Regions from separate parts of the Streptosporangium sp. NPDC000396 genome, predicted to be linked through region 2. Evidence: predicted binding sites of a transcription regulator. Region 2 holds the regulator's gene; each other region holds the start of a gene.
What was found. The regulator HrcA, encoded in region 2, represses chaperone genes, less so after heat shock. The targets are predictions, from matches to a motif close to TTGGCACTCTCNNNNNGAGAGTGCCAA.
Positions count from the first base shown of each region.

Region 1: groL (chaperonin GroEL) is a predicted target of HrcA. The motif match lies at 1,960-1,986, and genes of this name have one in related genera.
Region 3: groES (co-chaperone GroES) is a predicted target of HrcA. The motif match lies at 2,554-2,580, and genes of this name have one in related genera.

Region 1 is NZ_JBIAZA010000010.1:279,607-285,470, reverse strand. It holds gene thrC (threonine synthase) at 1-822, shown strand, start outside; gene ACFY2X_RS18665 (MoaD/ThiS family protein) at 845-1,120, shown strand; gene ACFY2X_RS18660 (cold-shock protein) at 1,452-1,652, shown strand; gene groL (chaperonin GroEL) at 2,097-3,722, shown strand; gene ACFY2X_RS18650 (HelD family protein) at 3,996-5,864, opposite strand, start outside.
Region 2 is NZ_JBIAZA010000033.1:91,852-97,715, forward strand. It holds gene ACFY2X_RS38355 (DUF3097 domain-containing protein) at 1-788, opposite strand, end outside; gene ACFY2X_RS38360 (hypothetical protein) at 846-1,586, opposite strand; gene hrcA (heat-inducible transcriptional repressor HrcA) at 1,770-2,783, shown strand; gene dnaJ (molecular chaperone DnaJ) at 2,796-3,935, shown strand; gene ACFY2X_RS38375 (16S rRNA (uracil(1498)-N(3))-methyltransferase) at 4,002-4,733, shown strand; gene ACFY2X_RS38380 (hypothetical protein) at 4,738-5,391, opposite strand; gene ACFY2X_RS38385 (SigE family RNA polymerase sigma factor) at 5,388-5,864, opposite strand, start outside.
Region 3 is NZ_JBIAZA010000032.1:47,027-52,890, reverse strand. It holds gene ACFY2X_RS37590 (hypothetical protein) at 1-95, opposite strand, end outside; gene ACFY2X_RS37585 (methyltransferase domain-containing protein) at 289-1,455, opposite strand; gene ACFY2X_RS37580 (Uma2 family endonuclease) at 1,503-2,183, opposite strand; gene groES (co-chaperone GroES) at 2,671-2,982, shown strand; gene groL (chaperonin GroEL) at 3,072-4,694, shown strand; gene ACFY2X_RS37565 (sigma-70 family RNA polymerase sigma factor) at 4,969-5,607, shown strand; gene ACFY2X_RS37560 (hypothetical protein) at 5,759-5,864, shown strand, end outside; gene ACFY2X_RS37555 (DUF5319 family protein) at 5,863-5,864, opposite strand, start outside.

The sequences.
Region 1 (5,864 bases), on a different contig from region 2:
GCCGGAGCCGTGACCGCGGCCGCAGCCCGGGCCGGGCTTGACGCCTGTGTCTTCATCCCCGCCGACCTGGAGCAGGCCAAGATCGTCATGGCTTCGGTGTACGGCGGCAGGCTCGTCGGTATCGAGGGCACCTACGACGACGTGAACCGTTTCTGCTCCGAGCTCATCGGCGACGAGCTGGGTGATCAGTGGGGCTTCGTCAACGTCAACCTCAGGCCGTACTACGCCGAGGGCTCCAAGACCCTGGCCTACGAGATCGCCGAGCAGCTCGGCTGGCGGATTCCCGATCAGATCGTCATCCCGGTCGCCTCGGGGTCCCAGCTCACGAAGATCGACAAGGGCTTCAAGGAGCTGATCCAGCTCGGTCTCGTCGAGGACCGGCCGTACAAGATCTTCGCTGCCCAGGCCGAGGGCTGCGCCCCAGTCTCCGCCGCGTACAAGGCGGGACACGACGTGATCCGCCCGGTCAAGCCGGACACGATCGCCAAGTCGCTGGCGATCGGAAACCCGGCCGACGGCCCCTACGTGCTGGACATCACCCGGCGCACCGGCGGTGCCGTGGAGGACGTCACGGACGCCGAGATCGTCGACGCGATCCGCCTGCTGGCCAGGACCGAGGGCATTTTCGCCGAGACCGCGGGAGGCGTCACCGTCGGCGTGCTGCGCAAGCTGGTCGCGTCAGGGCGGCTCGACCCCGACGCCGAGACCGTGGTCCTCAACACCGGCGACGGCCTGAAGACCCTCGACGCGGTGGCGGGCGAGGCGCGTCCCACCGCGGTCATTCGCCCCTCTCTTGACGCATTCCGTGCGGTTATCGCCTAAATCCCATGAAAGGTACTGAACTATGAGCGTTTCTGTGCGGATTCCGACGATTCTCCGGACTTACACCAACGGCTCGGCCGAGGTGAGTGCGGAGGGCGACACCCTGCGTGATGTTCTGCAGAAGCTCGACGCCGACTACCCCGGGATCGGTGCCCGCATTCTCGATGAAACGGGCAAGATTCGCCGTTTTGTCAACGTCTATGTGGGGGATGAGGACGTCCGTTTTTCCGACAACCTCGACACGGCCACGCCGTCCGGCGTCCAGATCTCCATCATCCCGGCGGTGGCCGGGGGCTGATTCCCGGCGGGTCTCCCCTGTGGCGCCCGCACCGCTTCCTGCGACACCCGCACCGGCCCGGCCGTGTGCGGGTGTCGTTTTTTGTGACACCAGTTCGTATCTGCACGGGAGGCGTAATGCAATATTGGGCCAAGAGGCCACCATGGCAAAACTCTGTTGGTCGCACTGAATGTGTGCGTAAAGCGGTAGTTTGCTGATTGACTCTGTTGCCCTACGGTGTCCCACAGGTATGGTCGAGAACGATCGACGTAGGCGATGTGTCCGCCTCGGAGATTGAGGACTTCGCGAGAGGAATGGGCGGTGTCCTCAAGCCCAGTAAGAGGAGTCGGAAGTGGCGCAAGGCACCGTCAAATGGTTCAACGCGGACAAGGGCTACGGCTTCATCGCGGTAGACGGTGGTAAGGATGTGTTTGTCCATTACTCCGCGATCCTGATGGACGGCTATCGTGCGCTCGAACAGGGCCAGCGGGTCGAGTTCGAGATCACTCAAGGTCAGAAGGGTCCTCAGGCGGAATCCGTCCGGACGGTTTGACGAGGCCATTTCGTCAAATCATCGGAAAGTGCCAGTGGATCCCGTGGCAGCGCAGTCCGCGCGGATCCTCTCGCACGACGGCCCGGTCCACCGCTTCGGCCGGTGGGCCGGGCCTCCGTTTGGGACATGACCGGGCAGGTCCAGGTCAGACTCTGTCCAGGCTCGCACCGGGTTCCGCCCAGGCTTGGGTCGGGTCCCGGCGAACTTGGGCCGAGGCCGGGCAGGTTTGGGCCGGGTTCTGTCCGGGCCGAGGCCAGGTCAGCGCCGCGTCGCTTGCACTCTCCGGGGTAGAGTGCTAAACAGTTGCTTGGCACTCCCTGTCGGAGAGTGCCAACCCTGGATCGAGACGATGGGGCCCGCCGAACGGAGTCGCGGGTCCACATGCCGTCGCGGGCGTCGGCTCGATCCGGTGCAAGCCACCCTGTGTTTGGGAGGTCTAGCCGTATGGCAGCCAAGATGATCGCGTTTGACGAGGACGCCCGGCGCGGTCTCGAGCGCGGTATGAACCAGCTCGCGGACGCCGTCAAGGTGACCCTCGGCCCCAAGGGCCGTAACGTCGTTCTGGAGAAGAAGTGGGGCGCCCCCACCATCACCAACGACGGTGTCTCCATCGCCAAGGAGATCGAGCTCGAGGACCCGTGGGAGAAGATCGGGGCCGAGCTCGTCAAGGAAGTCGCCAAGAAGACCGACGACGTCGCCGGTGACGGCACCACCACCGCCACCGTGCTCGCCCAGGCTCTGGTGCGTGAGGGCCTCCGTAACGTCGCCGCGGGCGCCAACCCGATGTCCCTGAAGCGGGGCATCGAGGCCGCCGTGGAGCGCGTCTCCGAGGAACTGTCCAAGCTGGCCAAGGACGTGGAGACGAAGGCGCAGATCGCCTCCACCGCCTCCATCTCCGCGGGTGACCCGCAGATCGGCGAGATGATCGCCGAGGCGATGGACAAGGTCGGCAAGGAAGGCGTCATCACCGTCGAGGAGAGCAACACCTTCGGCCTGGAGCTTGAGCTCACCGAGGGCATGCGCTTCGACAAGGGCTACATCTCGCCCTACTTCGTGACCGACCCGGAGCGTATGGAGGCCGTCCTCGACGACCCCTACATCCTCGTCGTCAACTCCAAGATCTCCGCGAACAAGGACCTGCTCCCGGTTCTCGACAAGGTCGTGCAGGCCGGCAAGCCGCTGCTGATCATCGCCGAGGACATCGAGGGCGAGGCGCTGGCCACCCTGGTCGTCAACAAGATCCGTGGCCTGTTCCGCTCGGTCGCCGTCAAGGCTCCGGGCTTCGGTGACCGCCGCAAGGCCATGCTCGGCGACATCGGCATCCTGACCGGTGCCCAGGTCGTCAGCGAGGACCTCGGCCTCAAGCTCGAGTCCACCTCCCTGGACATGCTGGGCCGCGCCCGTCAGGTCATCGTCACCAAGGACGAGACCACCATCGTCGACGGCGCCGGTGACCCCGAGCGGATCGCCGGCCGGGTCAACGAGATCCGCGCCGAGATCGAGAACACCGACTCCGACTACGACCGCGAGAAGCTCCAGGAGCGCCTCGCCAAGCTGGCCGGCGGCGTGGCCGTCATCAAGGCCGGCGCGGCGACCGAGGTCGAGCTCAAGGAGCGCAAGCACCGCATCGAGGACGCCGTCCGCAACGCGAAGGCGGCCGTCGAGGAGGGCATCGTGCCCGGCGGTGGTGTTGCCCTGCTCCAGGCCGGCACCAAGGCGTTCGACAAGCTTGAGCTGCCCGGCGACGAGGCCACCGGTGCCGCGATCGTGCGCAAGGCTCTGGAGGAGCCGCTGAAGCAGATCGCCGTCAACGCCGGCCTTGAGGGCGGCGTCGTGGTCGAGAAGGTTCGCAACCTCAACCCGGGCGAGGGCCTGAACGCCGCCAGCGGCGAGTACGTCAACATGTTCGAGTCGGGCATCATCGACCCGGCCAAGGTGACGCGCTCGGCTCTGCAGAACGCGGCGTCCATCGCGGCGCTGTTCCTCACCACCGAGGCTGTCATCGCCGAGAAGCCTGAGAAGGCTGCTGCCGCTCCCGCCATGCCGGGCGGCGGCGACATGGACTTCTAAGTCCAGACGCTTTTACGAAAAGAGGCGACCCCGAGGTGCCGGGGCCGCCTCTTTTCGCGTTCACCGAACGTCGCACTGCCGGACTTTGCCCTTTCTCCGAGGTTCACAACCTGTAAAGAGGCCAGTCCTAAACGGGTTCTGACTAAAGGGCCTTAACCCAGCGCGACCACTGCGGCCGAGGAGCATAACCGACGGCTTCCAGCCAGAAAGCCGGCAGCGCATCGATGTCTTCGAGCCGGCCGTTTCGCGCACTCACTGTCATGGGCGGGAAAGCTAGCAGAGCTGTGCGGGGAGCTCCCGGGCGTGAAGAACGGTCAGGGAGGTGACCGCACGGGTCAGGACCACGTAGAGGCGGGCCAGGCCGCGCGGCTCGGCGTCCACGATGTCGGCCGGCTCGACCACGATGACGTGGTCGTACTCCAGACCCTTGGCCAGGGTCGCCGGGATGACCAGCAGGCGGTGCTCCTCGGCCGAGTCGGGGCTCAGCACGCGATGTTCCAGATGGGACAGGGCCTCGGACACGGCGGTGACCGAGTCGTCCGGGACGATGACGCCGATCGAGCCCTCCCGGGACAGCGCCTCCCGCGCCGCCTCACGCACCGCGCCGGCCAGGGAGCCGTCCGAGGCGGGCCGTACCGTCAGGGAACCCACACCGGGCCGGAGCGACTGGGGGACGGCCAGGTCCGGGGCGACGGAGGGCAGCAGCCTGGCGGCGTAGTCGAGGATCTCGCGGGGAACGCGGAAGCCGAGCGTGAGTTCGGTGACCGCGCCCTCCTCGAAGCCCAGGTGGGTGAGGACCTCGGTCCAGGATCGAGCGGACCAGGGGGTGGTGCCCTGCGCGAGGTCGCCCAGAACGGTCGCCGACCCGGTACGGCAGCGCCGCCCGAGGGCGCGCAGCTGCATGGCGGACAGGTCCTGGGCCTCGTCCACGACCAGGTGTCCCAGGGAGGCGGTCCGCTCGATCAGGTCGGCGAGCTCGTCCATCAGCGCGCCGTCCGCCGCCGACCACTTCGCCGAGCGGAAGGACTTGGCCGGCTTGGCCCACAGGAGCAGAGCCTGCTCGGAGGCAGTGAGATCGTCCTTCGCCGCGGCGGCGAGGAACTCGGGATCGCTGAACAGCCGATGGAGCACCTGCTGCGGGGTCAGCTTGGGCCATACCTGGTCCACGAGCTGCTTGACCGGCCTGGACCGGGCCACCGCGTCCTGCACCCGGTCGTCGGGGGACTCGCCGCGCTGCTCCATCCGGACGAGCACCATGTGGGCCAGGCGCTGGGCGAGAGCCGTACGGCCGGGGCCGTAGCGCGTGGTCCCACGCAGGGAGGCGACGATCTCACGGACCTCGTGGTCGGCCACCCGGTACCGGTTGACTCCCTTGGTGAACAGCAGGCCCTCGGCCGGCTTGACGATGTGCATCCACAGGGCGCGCCTGAGCACCGGTGCGATCCTGGCGTCGCCCTTGACGGCGCTGACCGCGGGATCCTCGGGCGCGGAGTGGTCGCCCAGGATCCCGGCGACCGTGGTCTGGTCGACCTTGACCTCGCCCAGCGCGGGGAGCACCGAGGAGATGTAGGAGAGGAAGGCCCGGTTCGGTCCGACGATCATCACGCCGGATCGGGCGAGCTTCTCACGGTGGGTGAAGAGCAGGTAGGCGGCCCGGTGCAGGCCGACGGCGGTCTTGCCGGTGCCGGGAGCCCCCTGGACGCACACGGTCCGGCCGAGTTCGGAGCGGACGATCTCGTCCTGGTCGGGCTGGATGGTCGCGACGATGTCGCGCATCGGACCGGAGCGGGGCCGCTCGATCTCCTCGGTGAGGATCTTGCTGTGCTGGAGGGTGACGCCCTGCGTGAGCGGCTCGTCCTCGTAGGCGGTCAGGTCGCCGCCGTGGTAGCCGAACCGGCGGCGGAGCGCGACGCCCATCGGGTCGGACGGGCTGGCCTGGTAGAACGCTCGCGAGACGGGAGCCCGCCAGTCGATCACCATGGGGCGGCTGCGATCGTCGTGGACGTGCCTGCGCCCGACGTAGATGGTGCCGGGAAGGTCGTCGTCCGCGGCGCGGTCGAGGCGGCCGAAGAACAGCGGGGTGCCGGCGTGGTCGGCGAGCGCCGCCACTCGCTGGTCCAGGAGCGCCTGCAAAATCTGCTG
Region 2 (5,864 bases):
AAGTCGATCAATTCCTCCACCGGGCCGAGAAGTTCCGGCTCCAGATCGGCGTATGTGGTGACCGACCCGAGAATGCGCCGCCATGCGTCGGCAGGTTCCAGGTGCCAGCCCAGGGCGGTGATGACCCCTTCTTTCCAGGGTACGCCGCGCGGAACCGCCGGCCAGGAGGAAATCTTCAGCACCGACGGCTTGACCGCCTGCCAGATGTCCACGAACGGATGCCCCACGATGAGCACGTCCGGGGAGGAGACCTGGGCGGCGATCCGGCTCTCCTTCGAGCCGGGGACCAGGTGGTCCACGAGCACGCCCAGACGGCGGTCCGGGCCCGGCTCGAACTCCTCGACGATCGCGGGCAGGTGGTCGACCCCTTCGAGGTATTCCACGACCACGCCCTCCACCCGCAGGTCGTGACCCCACACCTTCTCCACGAGCGCGGCGTCGTGCGCGCCTTCCACGTAGATCCGGCTCTCTCTGGCCACCCGGGCCCGCAGACCCTCCACCGCGATGGAGCCGGAGGCGGAACGCCTCGGACCCCGTGGTCCGGCGGCGGGCCGTACCAGCGTCACGACTTTGCCTTCCAGGAGGAACGCGGCGGGCTCCAGCGGGAACACCCGCCGCCGCCCGAAGCGGTCCTCCAGGGTGACGGCCTCCTTGTCGCAGGCCACCACGGCGCCGCAGAAGCCGCCGTCGGCGTCTTCCACGACCAGGTCGAGCTCCGCGGGAACCTGAGGGATCTTCCCCTTGAGGGGACGCCGCCAGTTTCCCGCCAGCACATCACGTTCGTACATCGCCGACCGCCCACCATCTCTCGCCAGGGATCAAGTGGACGCTAGCAAAGGCCGCGATCACCTGCCGTACGGACTCGGCTGTCCCCACTGCGCGGCGGCCGCGGCGGCCTGGCGCTTGCGGGCCCCGCTCCGCTTCACCAGCACGACGATCGTCACGACGACGGCCAGCAGGAAGCCCGCACCCGGCACCGCGACCAGTGCGACCGCCCCGCCCACGACCGAGCCGGGGTCGATCTCCTTGCCCACGCCGAACCTGGCGTTCGCCCCTTCGGTGGTGCAGGTGAGCTTGTAGTCGCCGGCCTTGTCCACCCCCACCCGCAGGCCCAGCTCCCAGGCGACGCCGTCGGTGGAGGCGACGGTCTGCTGCCCGCGCGGCTGCTGGAGCCTGGCCGGTGCGGGTCCGTCCTGCAGCTCGCACGTGAACTCGGTGCGCCCGCTGGTGGCGACGTAGATGGCGGGGTTGTCGGCCGGATCGAGCGAGACCGTCACCGTCTGGCCCGAGCCGAACGTCTCGGTGGGCGCGGCGTCGGTGACCGCGCTGAAGATGCCGCCGACGAAGCCGCCGAAGCCGACGATCACGCTGAGCACGAAGACGAGCCAGGCGCTGACGATCCAGCCGACGCTGGGTTTGATCTTCGGCGCGGGCGGCGGCCCCTGGGGCGCGCCGTAACCGCCGGGCGCGTAGCCCGGGGGAGGACCGGCCTGGTACGGCTGGCCGTAGGGCTGCTGGGGCGCACCGTAGCCACCGGGCGCGTGCGAGGATGCATCGCCTGAGGGGGAGACGAAATCGTTGGACATGACGGGAATTGTGTCGGTTACCGCTTGTACGGCGATAGCAGTTGACTTGACGGCGGCTTGGTCCCATCATCCTGCCGCCGCGTTATCGCACCTTGTGGGCAAGAGCCGTACACTTGGCACTCGGGAACACAGAGTGCCAGCACCGGTGGTTTCCTGTTCGGTGCGGGCAAGGAGGTGAGCGCGTTGGTCGACGATCGCAAGCTGGCGGTGCTTCGCGCCATCGTCGAGGACTATGTGTCAACCAACGAGCCGGTAGGCTCCAAGGCTCTCGTGGAGCGGCACAACCTGGGAGTTTCACCCGCGACCATCCGCAATGACATGGCGGTGCTGGAGGAGCAGGGCTACATCGCCCAGCCTCACACCAGCGCCGGCCGAGTGCCCACGGACAAGGGCTATCGGCTGTTCGTCGACAGGCTCTCGCAGGTGAAGCCGCTGTCGGGTGCCGAGAAGAGGGCCATCGAGACCTTCCTGGCCGGCGCGGTGGACATCGACGACGTCGTGACACGCACGGTGCGGCTGCTGGCACAGCTCACCCGCCAGGTCGCCGTGGTGCAATACCCCACGCTGAGCAACTCCACGGTCCGGCATGTGGAGCTGGTCCCGTTGAGCGAGCGCAGGCTGATGTTCGTGCTCATCACCAACACGGGGCGGGTCGAGCAGCGCGTGATCGAGCTGCCCGACGTGGTGGACGACAATCGCATCGCCCATCTGCGGGCGACTCTCAACGCCTGCCTGGACGGCTGCGGGCTGGTCAACGTCCCGGACATGGTCGCCGACCTGCCCGACCGCCTTCCGGTCGACGATCGGCCGTTCGCGGCCACGGTCCTGTCGGTGTTGTTGGAGTCCCTCGTGGACCGGCATGATGAGAAGATCGTTTTTGCCGGGGCGGCCAATCTCGCGGGAGCCGACTTCACCGTCGGGCTCCGCGACGTGCTGGAGGCCCTGGAAGAGCAGGTCGTGCTCATGCGCCTGCTCGGCGAGACGTCGGACCTTTCGGCGCTGACGGTGCGGATCGGCTCGGAGAACCCCTACACAGGTCTCCAGGGCACGTCGATCGTCGTCGCCGGATACGGTTCGGGAGGCAAACAACTGGCCCGGCTTGGTGTGCTGGGTCCGACACGAATGGACTACCCGGTCACGATGGGCGCGGTGCGCGCGGTGGCACGCTACGTCAGCCAGATCCTGGCTGCATCCTAAGAGGTCAACTAAGTGGCTAAGAGCGACTACTACGGCACCCTCGGGGTACGCCGCGACGCCAGTGCGGAAGAAATCAAGAAGGCATACCGTCGCCTGGCGCGCGAGCTGCATCCCGACGTGAATCCCGATCCTGAGACCCAGGAGCGGTTCAAGGAGATCACTCAGGCCTATGAGGTCCTGTCCGATCCCAACAAGCGACAGATGTACGACATGGGTGCCGACCCGTTCGCCTCGGGCGCCGGCGCCGGCGCGGGGGGCTTCGGCGCGGGCTTCCCGTTCAGCGACATCATGGACGCCTTCTTCGGCGCGGCCGGCGGCGGTGGCCGCGGTCCGCGGTCGCGTGCTCGCCGGGGCCGTAACGCCACCATCCGGGTCGAGCTCGACCTGCGCGAGTCGGCCTTCGGCACCACGCGCGAGCTGGTCGTCGACACCGCCGTGCTCTGCGAGGTTTGCACGGGCTCAGGCGCCGCGGCCGGCACCCACCCCGAAACCTGCGACATGTGCCATGGCCGCGGTGAGGTCTCCCAGGTCACCCGGTCCTTCCTCGGCCAGGTCATGACCTCCCGCCCCTGCCCCCAGTGCGGTGGATTCGGCTCGATCATCCGTAACCCCTGCCAGGAGTGCTCCGGCGACGGCCGGGTCCGCACCCGGCGGACCATCAAGGTCCGCATCCCGGCCGGTGTGGAAGACGGCACCCACATCCAGCTCGCCGGCGAAGGTGAGATCGGCCCGGGCGGGGGCCCGCCCGGAGACCTGTTCCTGGAGATCGTCGAGCGTCCGCACGAGATCTTCGAGCGCCGCGGCGACGATCTGCACTGCACCGTGCAGATTCCGATGACCGCGGCCGCGCTCGGCACCTCCCTGACCATGGAGACGCTCGACGGCATGGAGCAGCTGGACGTACGGCCCGGCACCCAGTCCGGGCAGACCATCCCGCTCTACGGCCGAGGCGTCCAGCGTCTCAACGAGACCGGCCGTGGCGACCTGCTGATCCACGTCAACGTGGAGACCCCCGCCCGCCTCGACCCGGCTCAGGAGGAGCTCCTGCGCGAGCTCGCCAAGCTCCGCGGCGAGGAGCGCCCGCCGGGTAAGTTCGCCCCCGGCCAGCAGGGGTTCTTCTCCCGTCTGCGAGATGCGTTCAATGGCCGCTGACGGCAGGCGTTCACCGGTCGCCCGGCCGGCGGCCCGCAGGCCGGGCCGGCACGTCTCCGGCCGCCGATGACGGTTCCGGTCTTCCTGGCCGATCCGGCCGACCTGGCTCGGGCGGAGTTCACGCTCGGCGGCCCCGAGGGACGCCACGCGGCGGCCGTACGGCGGTTGCGGGCCGGAGAGCGGCTCGATCTGACCGACGGCGCGGGCGCCGTGGCCGAGTGCGTGGTGCGGGACGCGGGAAAGGACTCGCTCCGCGTCGAGGTGCTGCGCCGCTACGACGTGCCCGCGCCGCGGCCTCGTCTGGTCGTGGTTCAGGGACTGCCCAAGGGCGATCGGGGCGAGCTGGCCGTGGAGATGATGACCGAGGCCGGTGTCGACGCGATCGTGCCCTGGGCCGCGGCCCGGTGCGTCACCCAGTGGAAGGGCGAACGGGCGGCCAAGTCGCTGGCCCGCTGGCGGTCCACGGCGCGGGAGGCGGGCAAGCAGGCTCGGCGATTCCACCTGCCCGAGGTGACCGATCTCGCGACCACGGCGAAGGTCGCCGCACTGCTGTCGGCCGCCTCACTGGGCATCGTGCTGCACGAGGAGGCGGCCTCACCCCTCTCCACCCTGGAGCTTCCCGGCGCCGGTGACATCGTCGTGGTGGTCGGTCCCGAAGGCGGGGTGGGTGAGGAGGAGATCGCCGCGTTCCGGGAGGCGGGAGCCGTACCGGCGCTGCTCGGGCCGACGGTGCTGCGCACCTCGACGGCCGGGGTGGCCGCGGCGGCGGTGCTCCAGACGCGCACCGGCCGCTGGTGACCCGCTAACCGTTGTTGGAGGTGACGGTCGTCGCCTCCGTCGGCGTCGGGAGCGGTTCGTCCGGCGGTGCGCACCCGTCGGCCGGGCACGGGCTCTCCGTGTGGGCGGTGGACTCCGTCGGCGTCGGGGTGGACCGGGGCTTGCAGTCCTTGGGGTTCTCCTCGGGCTCGACCGTCGTCTCCTCACCGGGAGCCGTGGGGCAGGTGGGCGAAGGCGTGGGCTTCGCCGTCGGTGTTGGCGTCGCCGTCGGCTTCGGGGTCGGCTTCTCGCTCGGCGTCGCGGGCTTGGACTGGGTGGGGAGCGGCGCCGACGTCTCCGGCCTGGGGACGATCGGGGCCTGCTCTCCGTCGTCCACCGGGGGCCGCGAGGTGGCGGACAAGTCGGGTGGGGTCGACTTGGTGTAGTTGACCTCTCCGCTGTTGACCTGCTGGATCACCTGCTCGCGGAACTGCGGGACCATCATGACGACAGTGGCCGCCACGAGGACCGCTCCTGCGACAGAGGCTCCGGCGCGCCACCACACCAGCCCGCGGAGCCCGCGTCGTTCTATGCGAGCGCGGATGATCTCCAATCCGTCGGGGGAGGGAACGACCGAGTTCGCCTCCGCGCTGAGGGCACGGCGGAGCAGCTCGCCGTACTCGTCGGGGGACTCGGTCATGACAGTTGCTCCAGTGTGGTTCGTAGGGCGGCCATACCGCGAGCCGTGTGGCTCTTGACCGCGCCCTTGCTGATGCCCATCGCATGAGCGATCTGCGCCTCGGACATATCACCGTAATAGCGCAGGACCAATGCCTCTCGCTGGCGTGCGGGCAGACTGCGTAGTGCCTCGATGACGGCGGATCGCTCTAACTCGCCGATCGCGCCGTTCTCGGCGCTCGGCGCGTCGGGCAGTCCTTTAGGGGCGTACTTCTCGACGACCGCTCGGTGCCGGAGCACCGAGCGCGATCGGTTGACGACCGATTGGCGCAGGTAGGCGAGTGCCTTGTCGGTGTCGCGAAGCCGGCGCCAGGCGCCATGAATGGCGACGAACGCGTCTTGCACGACTTCCTCCGCGGTTGCCATGTCGCGGACGAGTAACACAGCAAGACGCACAAGAGACCGATAGTGCGCGCTGTACAGCGCGGTAACGGC
Region 3 (5,864 bases), on a different contig from region 2:
TGATCCTGGGCTGCGCGGGCGAGGAGCTCGCGCATCCGATCGGAGATGGCGGTCTGGCTGCCTGCCTGGAGCAGGGTGTGGTCGGAATGATCCACCGAAAGGCTCCTTCACGCGCCGACGGTCAGCCGCGCGGTGGGATTGGTCCGGTTTGCTAATAAACGCGGTTGAACCGCAGGCGGCGGAAGAACTCCCGCCCGGCAACCTTAGCCTCTGGATCAAGGTTTTTCGGAGTCGAATTTAAAAGATCGTGATTGTCGACAGATTGTCCGAATCCATTATTTCAGCAGGTCAGTAAGGGGTGCAGATAAGGGCGAACGGCCTGTCGACAATTCGGGTAAGAATGACTACCGAAGATTTATCCCCAGAAAGTCGCAAGTCTCTCCGCAAACGTTCGAGGTCGACGGCGGAGCCCCGTTTTTTGAGCGTCACGTTGCCCACTCCGCGCTCGCGGAGCGCCGCCCGCAGTCGTTTGAGTGAGAATGGCAGCACCTCGTGAACCTCGTACAGAGATGCCCATGGCGTCCGCGTCGCGACGTCCCCGGTGATGTAGGCGATGTGCGGGTCGAGCAGGTGCCCGCCGACCATGGCGGCGATCTCCGCCACGAGATGGGCCCGGATCGCCGCGCCGTCTGGTTCGTAGACGTAGCGGCCGACAGGACCGTGCTCGGGCCGGCCGAGCACCGGATCGGGCGTCATCGTCACGCCCGAGGGCAGGAGCGTGGCCCTTCGCTCCGTGTCGCCGGCCAGCTTGCCGCACCAGATCACGGCTTCCTTGACGTCGCCCTTGTAGGAGACCCACTCGGCTTCGGCGCCGTCGGGGATGAACTCGTAGGGAATGCCGGGGGCCACCTTCAGGCAGGCCGCGCGAGCCCTCGCCACCATCTCCAGGACCTCAGGCCACGGTGGCGAGTAGGCCATCGGATCGAAGGTCCTGCCTCGTGCCGTACGGCGGGCGGGGTCGGCGAACAGGACGTCGAAGGCCGCCGGGTCGATCGTGGTGGCGTCGGCCACACGGACCGAAACCCGGTCGCCGAACCCCAGGGCGTCGGCGTTCGCCTGGGCGATCGCGGCGGTGAGCGGGTCGGCGTCCACGGCCTCCACGGTGCATTCGGCCCTGGCCAGCGCGAGCAGATCACCGCCGATGCCGCAGCAGACGTCGGCGATGCGGGAGCCGGGGCCGATGCGCCGGGCGCGGTGGTCGGCGACCTCGCGGCGGGTCGCCTGTTCCAGGCCGTCCGAGGTGAAGTACATGAGATCGGCGTCGGCGCCGAACTTCTCTCTCGCGCGCCGCCTGAGCGTGGCCTGCGTGAGCGCCGCCGAGGTCAGGCCGGGGTCGTAGGTCTTCCTGAGCCGCGTCACCGCCGCCACCGGGTCGTCGCCCACGATCTCGGCCGCCGCTCCCAGGGCCTCCTGGCCACGCGGGGTCAACAGCTCCCGGAATGCGTCAAGGTCCACGCCACCCGACGTTACCGTCTGGTCGAGGTGCGGCTTTCTCCCCGGTCTCAGTCCGGCAACTCTATGAGGTCGATGTCGATGGGGAATGGTTCGGCGACCTTGAGACGGTCGTGGTGGATGCCGGTGACCGAGTAGGACCGGCTGACCGGATCGAGTTGATAGACGAAGACTGTCGGCTCGTCAGCTTTGTTCTCTACCAGCCAGAAGTGGGGGATGCCTGCCTTGGCGTAGAGCTCCGGCTTGACACTGTGGTCGCGGAATTCGGATTCGGGTGAGACGACTTCGATGACCAGATGCACTTCGTTGGGCGTGTAGGCGGTGCGGGACCGATCCTGCGCCGCTTGCTTGTCGACGACGACAACGTCCGGACATGGGCGCTGTCTCGGACCAAGCACGAGATCCATCTGCATCACCGCTTTGAGGTGATCGGGAGCCTGTGCGTTGAGGGTGGTGCGTAGTCCATACAGGAGGTACTCGTGGAAGCGCCTTTGGGGGGACATGAAGATGAGGGCTCCATCGATGAGTTCGACGTGCTTGAAGAAGTCCAGCTCGCCGTTGGGGCCGTTCTGGGGGAGCCGGTCGAGGTCGTCGGCCGTCCACCCTCCGGGCGGGGGATACGGCCAGTTGGCGAGCAACTCATCAGCGTCACGCAGTGCGCCCGTTTCCTTGCTCACAGTGCTGGTCACGCCCTCCACCCTAGCGTCGTCTCCGTCACCGTTCGTGGTCATCGGGTCACATTCCCATCAGAGCTTCCTGGTCATCTCTCTCATGTTCCCCCGGATCGGGGTCGTTGTCGCCTGTGTCAGGGAAGGCGGGGACTCCTTTGGAGGTAGAGATGAACTGGAGGTAGAGATGGACGCCTTGTTCTTTTCGAACCTCTTGTGCCTCGATGTGCGAGGGGTTTGGATGGCAGAAGAAAATTCCAGTGAGCCTGGAGAGGTGCTGGTTTCGTGCGGCACTCCCGGGAGCTGTGCGAGGGGCGGGTCCAGTGTGTCCGGAGCCTGTCTGTGGTGAAGCGGCGCAAGGCTTGACGCTCGCATGAAGCACGCATGGGTGGTTCGTGTTGACTGTCAAGGCCTCCTTGCATACTGTTCCGTATTGGCACTCTCCCGGTGAGAGTGCCAATAAATATGCGACGAGGCAGGTCTGACACCCGCGACGGCAGACCGCTGGTCGCCTCTTCTAGATCATTCAAATCTGAAGGGGAGGTCCGACGTGACGACCGCCACCAAGGTTCCCGTTAAGCCGCTCGGCGACCGCATCGTGGTCCAGCCGCTGGAGGCCGAGCAGACCACCGCTTCCGGTCTGGTTATCCCGGACACCGCCAAGGAGAAGCCCCAGGAGGGCAAGGTTCTCGCGGTGGGCCCGGGTAACTGGGACGAGGACGGCGAGAAGCGTATCCCGCTCGACGTCAAGGAGGGCGATGTCGTCCTCTACAGCAAGTACGGCGGCACCGAGGTGAAGTACGGCGGCGAGGAGTACCTCGTGCTCTCCGCCCGCGACGTGCTCGCCATCATCGAGAAGTAATTCACGCTTCACACAGATGACGTATCGAGCCCCGGGACGCGAGAGCGCCCGGGGCTTTGATACGCCGACGTACTTTAGGGAGGATTGTCATGCCGAAGACCCTGTCGTTCGAGGAGGACGCACGCCGCGCTCTTGAGCGTGGTGTGAACGCCCTCGCGGATGCCGTGAAGGTGACCCTTGGCCCGCGCGGCCGCAACGTCGTCATCGACAAGAAGTTCGGTGCGCCGACCATCACCAACGACGGTGTCACCATCGCTCGCGAGGTCGAGCTGGAGAAGCCGTACGAGAACCTCGGCGCCCAGCTGGCCAAGGAAGTCGCCACCAAGACCAACGACATCGCCGGTGACGGCACGACCACCGCCACCGTGCTCGCCCAGGCGATGGTTCGCGAGGGTCTGCGTAACGTCGCCGCCGGCGCCCAGCCGCTGTCCCTCAAGCGCGGCATCGACCTCGCCGCCAGGGCCGTCAGCGACAGGCTGATCGAGTCCGCGCGTCCGGTCGAGGACAAGAAGGAGATCGCGAACGTAGCGACGATCTCCGCCCAGGACGAGAAGATCGGTGAGCTGATCGCCGAGGCGTTCGACAAGGTGGGCAAGGACGGTGTCATCACCGTCGAAGAGTCCAACACCATGGGCCTGGAGCTTGAGTTCACCGAGGGCCTCCAGTTCGACAAGGGCTACCTGTCGCCCTACATGGTGACCGACCAGGAGCGGATGGAAGCGGTCCTTGAGGACGCCTACATCCTGATCTCCCAGGGCAAGATCTCCTCCGTCGCGGACTTCCTGCCGCTGCTGGAGAAGGTCGTGCAGACCAAGAAGCCGCTGCTCGTCATCGCCGAGGACGTCGAGGGCGAGGCCCTGGCGGTCCTGGTCACGAACAAGATCCGTGGCACCTTCACCTCCGTCGCGGTCAAGGCGCCGGGCTTCGGTGACCGGCGCAAGGCCATGCTGCAGGACATCGCCATCCTCACCGGTGGCCAGGTCGTCAGCGAAGAGGTCGGCCTCAAGCTGGACACCGTCGGCGTCGAGGTGCTCGGCAGCGCCCGCCGCATCGTGATCACCAAGGACTCCACCACCATCGTGGACGGTGCGGGCGACGCGCAGGCGATCGCCGGCCGGGTCAAGGAGATCAAGTACGCCATCGAGCAGTCCGACTCCGACTGGGACCGCGAGAAGCTCCAGGAGCGCCTCGCCAAGCTCGCCGGCGGTGTCTGCGTGCTGAGGGTCGGTGCGGCCACCGAGGTGGAGCTCAAGGAGAAGAAGCACCGTCTTGAGGACGCGATCTCCGCGACCCGCGCCGCGATCGAGGAGGGCATCGTCTCCGGCGGTGGCTCCGCGCTGATCCACGTCTCCAAGGTTCTGGACGACCTGGGCCTGAGCGGCGACGAGGCGACCGGTGTCGCCGTGGTTCGCAAGGCGCTCATCGAGCCGGCTCGCTGGATCGCCGAGAACGCCGGCCTGGAGGGCTACGTCGTGACCTCCAAGGTCTCCGAGCTGCCCGTCGGCCAGGGGTTCAACGCCGCCACCGGTGACTACGGCGATTTGATCGCCCAGGGTGTCATCGACCCGGTTAAGGTCACCCGCTCGGCCGTCCAGAACGCCGCCTCCATCGCCGGCATGCTGCTGACGACCGAGGCGCTCGTGGTGGACAAGCCCGAGGAGGAGGCCCCGGCCGCCGGTGGTCACGGCCACGGTCACGGCCACGGCCACTGATCTTCATCGGATCCGTACGGCTCGCATCCCATCAAGGGATGCGAGCCGTTTGCGTTTTCCGGTAAACCGAAAGGGACCCCAAAGCGTCATCGCATGTTGCGCGCAAGCCAAACGCTGTTCCAACAAATGGCTGTCATATTCAGCAATTCGATGAAATGTTCCCACTTAGAACAGCCTCTACTGTCGCCATTCGATTACACCCCGTTATCTCCGTCTCAATGTGACCAATCCGTAGCCGTTTGCCATGAGGACAGGCCGGATCAGGGCGGGCATCATGCCTAACGTGACCGAGGGATGCGTCGCCGACGCCAAAAGTGGGGTAAGGCTTGCGACGAGATCTGAAGGGATCGCCCATAGGGATGATCTCAAGGATCTGACGAGCCTCGCCGTTCAGGGAGATCGCACCGCGATCGAATCTCTGATCGCGCAGTTACGGCCAATGGTCGTCCGTTATTGCCGTGCTCGTCTTGGCCGGGTTTCCGGTCAGTATCACATCGCAGACGACGTGGCCCAGGAAGTGTGCATCGCGGTTCTGTCCGCGTTGCCGCGTTACCGGGACATGGGGCGTCCTTTCGCGTCCTTCGTCTTCGGTATCGCCTCTCACAAGGTGGCCGACGCGTTGCGCAGCTCCGTGCGCTCCGCCGTACCCACACAGGACCTCCCGGACGGGCCCGACGAGGGGCCGGGGCCGGAGGAGACCGTGGTGCGCTACATCGAGGCCGAGCACGCGCGCAGGCTGCTGTCCAGGCTCCCGGACAATCAACGTGAGCTGCTCATGCTCAGGGTCGTGTCGGGCCTCTCGGCGGAAGAGACGGGTAATGTACTCGGCATGTCACCAGGTGCGGTCCGTGTTGCCCAGCACCGGGCGCTCGCCCGGCTGAGGGCGATGGCGGAGCTGGAGTCGATAGCTTGACCGCGGAGCAGCCGAGCCAGGCTCGGCATCCGGGGTCTGGAGCCCGAATCGGGACTCGCTCGATCGGCGAGGCCCCGAAGCGGGCACGGCCATGACAGCGGTCCACCCTCGACGTCCGGCTCGGAGATACGGGCCGGACGAGGATCCGGCCGTGGCCGAGACCGAGGCCGTTCTGGAGGCGCTCTCCCGCAGGGAGCCCGTCCACACGTCAGATGTCGCCGTCGGCCTGCTGGCCGCCCTGGTCGACGACGTCGATC